One region of the Leclercia sp. LSNIH3 genome, then DNA from elsewhere that is predicted to be linked to it. Evidence: predicted binding sites of a transcription regulator. Region 1 holds the regulator's gene; the other holds the start of a gene.

Region 1 (3,424 bases):
AGTAACTAATTCGTTATGGCAACATTAACTGCAAAGAATCTCGCCAAAGCCTACAAGGGCCGTCGCGTAGTGGAAGATGTCAGTTTGACCGTCAACTCCGGCGAAATTGTCGGCCTGTTGGGTCCTAACGGTGCAGGTAAAACCACCACCTTTTATATGGTGGTAGGGATTGTGCCGCGCGATGCGGGTAACATCATTATTGATGACGAAGACATCAGCCTGCTGCCCCTCCACGCGCGTGCGCGTCGCGGTATCGGCTACCTGCCGCAGGAAGCCTCGATCTTCCGTCGTCTGAGCGTCTTCGACAACCTGATGGCGGTACTTCAGATCCGTGACGATTTGACCTCTGAGCAGCGTCAGGATCGCGCCAACGAGCTGATGGAAGAGTTCCATATCGAACATCTGCGCGACAGCATGGGCCAGGCGCTCTCCGGTGGTGAACGCCGCCGTGTGGAAATTGCCCGCGCGCTGGCCGCTAACCCGAAATTCATTCTGCTCGATGAGCCATTTGCGGGCGTTGACCCGATTTCGGTTATCGACATTAAACGGATTATTGAGCATCTGCGCGACAGTGGTCTGGGCGTACTGATCACCGACCACAACGTTCGTGAGACGCTGGCAGTCTGTGAACGTGCTTACATCGTCAGCCAGGGCCATCTTATCGCCCACGGTACACCGCAGCAGATCCTCGAAGACGATCATGTTAAGCGCGTGTATCTTGGGGAAGACTTCAGACTCTGATAGGGTAGAAGTTCAGTCTCGCCTAAACGGAGAAAAATGCTCTGAACATGAAGCAAGGTTTGCAATTAAGGCTCAGCCAACAGCTGGCAATGACGCCGCAGTTACAACAGGCCATTCGTCTGTTGCAGCTGTCGACGCTAGAACTTCAGCAGGAGCTTCAGCAAGCGCTGGACAGTAATCCCCTGCTTGAGCAAACCGATCTTCACGACGAGGTAGAAACCCAGCAAACGCAGGATAACGAAACGCTCGACAGCGTCGACGCGCTGGAGCAAAAAGAGATGCCAGACGAGCTTCCTCTTGATGCCAGCTGGGATGAGATCTACACCGCCGGCACGCCATCCGGTACGCGCGCTGATTACCAGGATGATGAGTTGCCGGTGTATCAGGGCGAAACCACCCAGTCCCTCCAGGATTACCTGATGTGGCAGGTGGAGCTAACCCCGTTTTCCGATACCGATCGCGCCATTGCCACCTCCATTGTCGATGCCGTCGATGAGACCGGCTATTTAACCGTGCCGCTGGACGACATTCTGGAAAGCATCGGTGATGATGAGATCGATCTTGAAGAGGTCGAAGCGGTCCTGAAGCGCGTGCAGCGTTTTGATCCGATTGGCGTTGCGGCACGTGATTTACGTGACTGCCTGCTGATTCAGCTTTCGCAGTTCGTCAAAGAGACGCCGTGGCTGGAAGAGGCTCGTCTGATCGTCAGCGAGCATCTGGATCTGCTGGCCAACCACGACTTCCGCTCGTTGATGCGGGTGACGCGATTGAAAGAAGAGATCCTGAAAGAGGCGGTCAATCTTATTCAGTCGTTGGATCCGCGTCCGGGGCAATCCATCCAGACAAGCGAGCCTGAGTACGTTATTCCCGATGTACTGGTACGCAAGCATAACGGCCTGTGGACCGTGGAGCTGAATTCCGACAGCATCCCGCGCCTGCAAATTAATCAGCAATACGCCTCGATGTGCACCAGTTCGCGCAACGACTCGGATAACCAGTTTATCCGCAGCAACCTGCAGGAGGCGCGCTGGCTGATCAAAAGCCTCGAGAGCCGCAATGATACGCTGCTACGCGTGAGCCGCTGCATCGTGGAGCAGCAGCAGGCCTTCTTTGAACAAGGTGAAGAATTTATGAAGCCGATGGTGCTGGCCGATATTGCCCAGGCCGTCGAAATGCATGAATCAACGATTTCCCGCGTGACGACGCAGAAGTATCTGCACAGCCCGCGCGGTATTTTTGAGCTTAAGTATTTTTTCTCCAGCCATGTCAATACCGAAGGCGGTGGCGAAGCTTCGTCTACAGCCATCCGGGCGCTGGTGAAAAAATTGATCGCCGCGGAAAACCCCGCGAAACCACTGAGCGACAGTAAGTTAACCACCATGCTGTCCGATCAAGGTATCATGGTGGCACGCCGTACTGTTGCGAAGTATCGAGAGTCTTTATCCATTCCGCCGTCCAACCAGCGTAAACAACTGGTCTGACACAACCGATAAGGAAGACACTATGCAGCTCAACATCACTGGACACAACGTCGAAATTACTGAGGCCCTGCGCGATTTTGTGAACACTAAGTTCGCCAAGCTTGAGCAGTATTTCGAGAGGATCAACCAGGTCTACATTGTGTTAAAAGTGGAGAAAGTGACGCATATCTCGGATGCGACCTTGCACGTTAACGGAGGCGAAATTCATGCCAGTGCGGAAGGACAAGACATGTACGCGGCTATCGACGGCTTGATTGACAAGCTGGCACGACAGCTAAACAAACATAAAGACAAACTGAAACAACACTAATTGTCCGGGCAGTTAACGGGTGCAGGTTGGCCTGTTGTGAAACACAACGGGCCCTTTGTACAGTTAGCGCTTAGGTGAAATTATGATGAATAACGATTCAACTCTACAACTGAGCAGTGTCCTTAATCAGGAATGTACCCGCAGTGCCGTCCACTGCCAGAGCAAAAAACGTGCGCTGGAGATCATCAGTGAACTGGCTGCAAAACAGCTGAGCCTGCCGCCGCAAGTGGTGTTTGAAGCGATCCTGACCCGTGAAAAAATGGGCAGTACCGGCATCGGCAACGGCATCGCCATTCCCCATGGCAAACTTGAAGAGGATACGCTGCGCGCTGTAGGCGTGTTTGTTCAGCTGGAAACACCTATCGCCTTTGATGCCATTGATAACCAGCCTGTCGATTTGCTGTTTGCCCTGCTGGTGCCAGCCGATCAGACCAAAACACATTTGCACACCCTCTCGCTGGTGGCCAAACGTTTGGCGGATAAAACCATCTGTCGTCGTTTGCGCGCGGCACAGAGCGATGAGGAGCTTTATCAAATCATTACGGAAACGGAAGGCAGTCAGGATGATGCGTAATCGGGTGATGGCTTTGACATCTGTAGTCCTGAGGAGAAACGGTACATGGTGCTGATGATCGTCAGCGGTCGTTCGGGATCCGGCAAATCGGTTGCCCTGCGTGCGCTGGAAGATATGGGCTTTTACTGCGTGGATAACCTGCCGGTGGTGCTGCTGCCTGAGCTGGCGAGATCGCTGGCCGATCGACAGATCTCCGCCGCGGTCAGCATCGACGTGCGTAACATGCCTGAATCGCCGGAGATCTTTGAGCAGGCGATGAGCAATTTGCCAGAGGCGTTTTCACCTCAGTTGCTGTTCCTTGATGCCGATCGCAATACG
Region 2 (3,424 bases), 510 kb from region 1:
GATCACCAGTGTGACTTCGTTATCGGTAAAGCCTTGTCCCGCCTGCAGGCTCTCCTGCATCAGGCCGATGTTCAGGGAGAAATAACTCAACAGCTCGGGTAGCGGCGCACCAAACAGTTTGCGTGAGCTTTGGGCAAGCAACTGCTGGGCCGCAGGATTGGCATAATGCACCGCCAGATCGTCGTCGACCAGTAAAATGCTGTTGATAAGAGAATTGAGGATCTGCCCAGCATCGGGCAGCGTGCCAGTTGCCATTCAGCAGTCTCCTGGAGTTGGTTGCACCATTTTAGTGCAGTATAGCGTTTCTGCGGTAAAAAGCGCGTAAGATCAGCTTGTTGGTGGAGAAAAAAGCCCATCCGAAGATGGGCTGAAAAGTTTCCACGGCAACAAAAAAAACGACTATCAATCTCGCGCGGAAAAATCCGCGCGACAGGGATTGAAGATTAAACGCTGTAGTACAGTTCGAACTCAACCGGGTGTGGCGTCATGCGAACACGGTCGTTCTCTTCCATACGCAGCGCGATGTAAGCATCGATCGCTTCGTCAGTGAACACGCCGCCAGCCGTCAGGAACTCACGGTCTGCATCCAGCGCGTTCAGTGCTTCTTCCAGAGAACCGGCAACCTGTGGGATCTCTTTCGCTTCTTCTGGCGGCAGGTCGTACAGGTTTTTGTCCATGGCTTCGCCCGGGTGGATCTTGTTCTTAATACCGTCAAGACCCGCCATCAGCAGTGCTGCGAAGCACAGGTATGGGTTAGCCGCTGGGTCCGGGAAGCGCACTTCGATACGACGTGCTTTCGGAGAAGCAACAACCGGAATACGGATAGAAGCAGAACGGTTACGGGCAGAGTACGCCAGCATGACCGGAGCTTCGTAGCCTGGGACCAGACGCTTGTAGGAGTTGGTGGTTGGGTTCGCCAGGGCGTTGATCGCTTTAGCGTGTTTGATGACGCCACCGATGTAGTGCAGTGCCTGCTCGGACAGACCGGCATATTTGTCGCCAGAGAACAGGTTAGTACCGTTCTTGGACAGGGACATGTGGCAGTGCATACCGGAACCGTTGTCACCAAACATTGGTTTTGGCATGAAGGTCGCGGTTTTACCGAAACGGTGTGCAACGTTGTGAACAACGTATTTGTAGATCTGAATTTCGTCCGCTTTCTTGGTCATGGTGTTGAAACGGGTGGCGATTTCGTTCTGGCCAGCAGTTGCAACTTCATGGTGGTGTGCTTCAACAACCAGGCCCATCTCTTCCATGATCAGACACATGGTAGAACGGATGTCCTGTGAAGAATCGACCGGAGGAACCGGGAAGTAACCGCCTTTAACAGCAGGACGGTGACCTTTGTTGCCGCCTTCGTATTTGGTGGAGGAGTTCCATGCGCCTTCGATATCATCGATAGCAACGTGAGAACCGGAAGTGGTCGCACCAAAACGGATGTCGTCGAACAGGAAGAACTCTGGCTCTGGCCCGAACAGAACGGTGTCTGCGATGCCGGTGGAGCGCAGGTACTCTTCAGCGCGTTTAGCGATAGAGCGTGGGTCGCGGTCGTAGCCCTGCAGAGTGCCTGGCTCGAGGATATCGCAACGGATGATCAGGGTAGATTCTTCGAAGAACGGGTCAATGAGCGCAGTCGATGCGTCAGGCATCAGAACCATGTCAGATTCGTTAATACCTTTCCAGCCACCAATCGAGGAGCCGTCAAACATTTTGCCTTCTTCAAAGAATTCGGCATTCACCTGATGAGCAGGAATAGTGACGTGCTGTTCTTTGCCTTTAGTATCGGTGAAGCGCAGATCAACAAACTTCACTTCATGTTCGTTCAGCATCGTCAAAACGTGTTCAGCGGACATACTTAACTCTCCAGATTGGTCATTGTCGTCGTGGTAACGAGGTCTTCAAATTCTGTATAAGGCAGGCAATGTTGCCTCGGGTTGCCGTATTTTTTATAAAGCGAAATCTGTGCCAACTTTTAAAACACCCCAAAAAGGCGTTATCATGCGCACCATAGTGCAAAAGGGCTGCACCATGATGGTTTTGTTGCACCAGTATAGTGCTTCAGTGTGAACATTGAGCACCATATTGGTGCAATTTACGTTAAAGTGCCCTTTTACCGCTCCGTGAAAGCGATCACAAAGCATCTCTGCGATACTTGTTTGCGGGGGATGTTTGTGATCCTGTTTTGTAGTGCGATTAATCCGTGTACAATAACGCGCTATTTCTAAATGCCTGAGGCAAAGTTGTGATCGAAAATCTGCGTAATATCGCCATCATCGCGCACGTTGACCATGGTAAAACTACCCTGGTTGATAAGCTGCTGCAGCAATCTGGTACGTTCGACTCTCGTGCCGAAACTCAAGAACGCGTGATGGACTCCAACGATTTGGAGAAAGAGCGTGGGATTACCATCCTCGCTAAAAACACCGCTATCAAATGGAATGACTACCGTATCAACATCGTTGATACCCCGGGGCACGCCGACTTCGGTGGTGAAGTTGAACGTGTAATGTCCATGGTCGATTCCGTGCTGCTGGTCGTTGACGCAATGGATGGCCCAATGCCGCAGACGCGCTTCGTAACCAAGAAGGCATTTGCCCATGGTCTGAAGCCAATCGTGGTTATCAACAAAGTTGACCGCCCTGGCGCGCGTCCTGACTGGGTTGTGGATCAGGTCTTCGACCTGTTCGTAAACCTCGACGCAACTGACGAGCAGCTGGACTTCCCTATCGTTTACGCGTCTGCGCTGAACGGTATCGCAGGTCTGGACCACGAAGACATGGCTGAAGACATGACCCCGCTGTACCAGGCGATTGTTGACCGTGTTCCTGCGCCAAACGTTGATATTGACGGCACCCTGCAGATGCAGATCTCTCAGCTCGACTACAACAACTACGTTGGTGTAATCGGCATTGGTCGTATCAAGCGCGGTAAAGTTAAGCCTAACCAGCAAGTTACTATCATCGATAGCGAAGGTAAAACCCGTAACGGTAAAGTTGGTAAAGTACTGACTCACCTGGGTCTGGAGCGTATCGAGAGCGACATCGCTGAAGCTGGCGACATCATCGCGATCACCGGTCTGGGCGAGCTGAACATCTCTGACACCATTTGCGACACGCAAGCGGTAGAAGCGCTGCCAGCCCTGTCTGTTGATGAACCAACTGTATCTATGTTCTTCAACGTCAACACCTCTCCGTTCTGTGGTAAAGAAGGTAAGTTCGTTACCTCTCGTCAGATCCTTGACCGCCTGAACAAAGAGCTGGTGCACAACGTTGCGCTGCGTGTTGAAGAAACGCCAGACGCTGATGCATTCCGTGTTTCCGGTCGTGGTGAGCTGCACCTGTCAGTTCTGATCGAAAACATGCGTCGTGAAGGTTTCGAGATGGCGGTTTCCCGTCCGAAAGTTATCTTCCGCGAAATCGATGGC

What was found. Region 1 encodes sigma-54, which starts transcription at its own class of promoters, with help from an activator protein. Its sites were predicted from a motif close to GTTGGCACANNTTTCGCTNT; they were not measured.
Region 2: the regulator sigma-54 is predicted to act here: its motif matches at 1,951-1,970, upstream of glnA (glutamate--ammonia ligase).

Annotation. Positions count from the first base shown of each region.
Region 1 covers NZ_CP026387.1:2,986,434-2,989,857, reverse strand. The annotation lists gene lptA (lipopolysaccharide ABC transporter substrate-binding protein LptA) at 1-9, shown strand, start outside; gene lptB (LPS export ABC transporter ATP-binding protein) at 16-741, shown strand; gene rpoN (RNA polymerase factor sigma-54) at 789-2,222, shown strand; gene hpf (ribosome hibernation promoting factor) at 2,245-2,532, shown strand; gene ptsN (PTS IIA-like nitrogen regulatory protein PtsN) at 2,615-3,106, shown strand; gene rapZ (RNase adapter RapZ) at 3,152-3,424, shown strand, end outside.
Region 2 covers NZ_CP026387.1:2,471,766-2,475,189, forward strand. The annotation lists gene glnL (nitrogen regulation protein NR(II)) at 1-255, opposite strand, end outside; gene glnA (glutamate--ammonia ligase) at 444-1,853, opposite strand; gene typA (ribosome-dependent GTPase TypA) at 2,243-3,424, shown strand, end outside.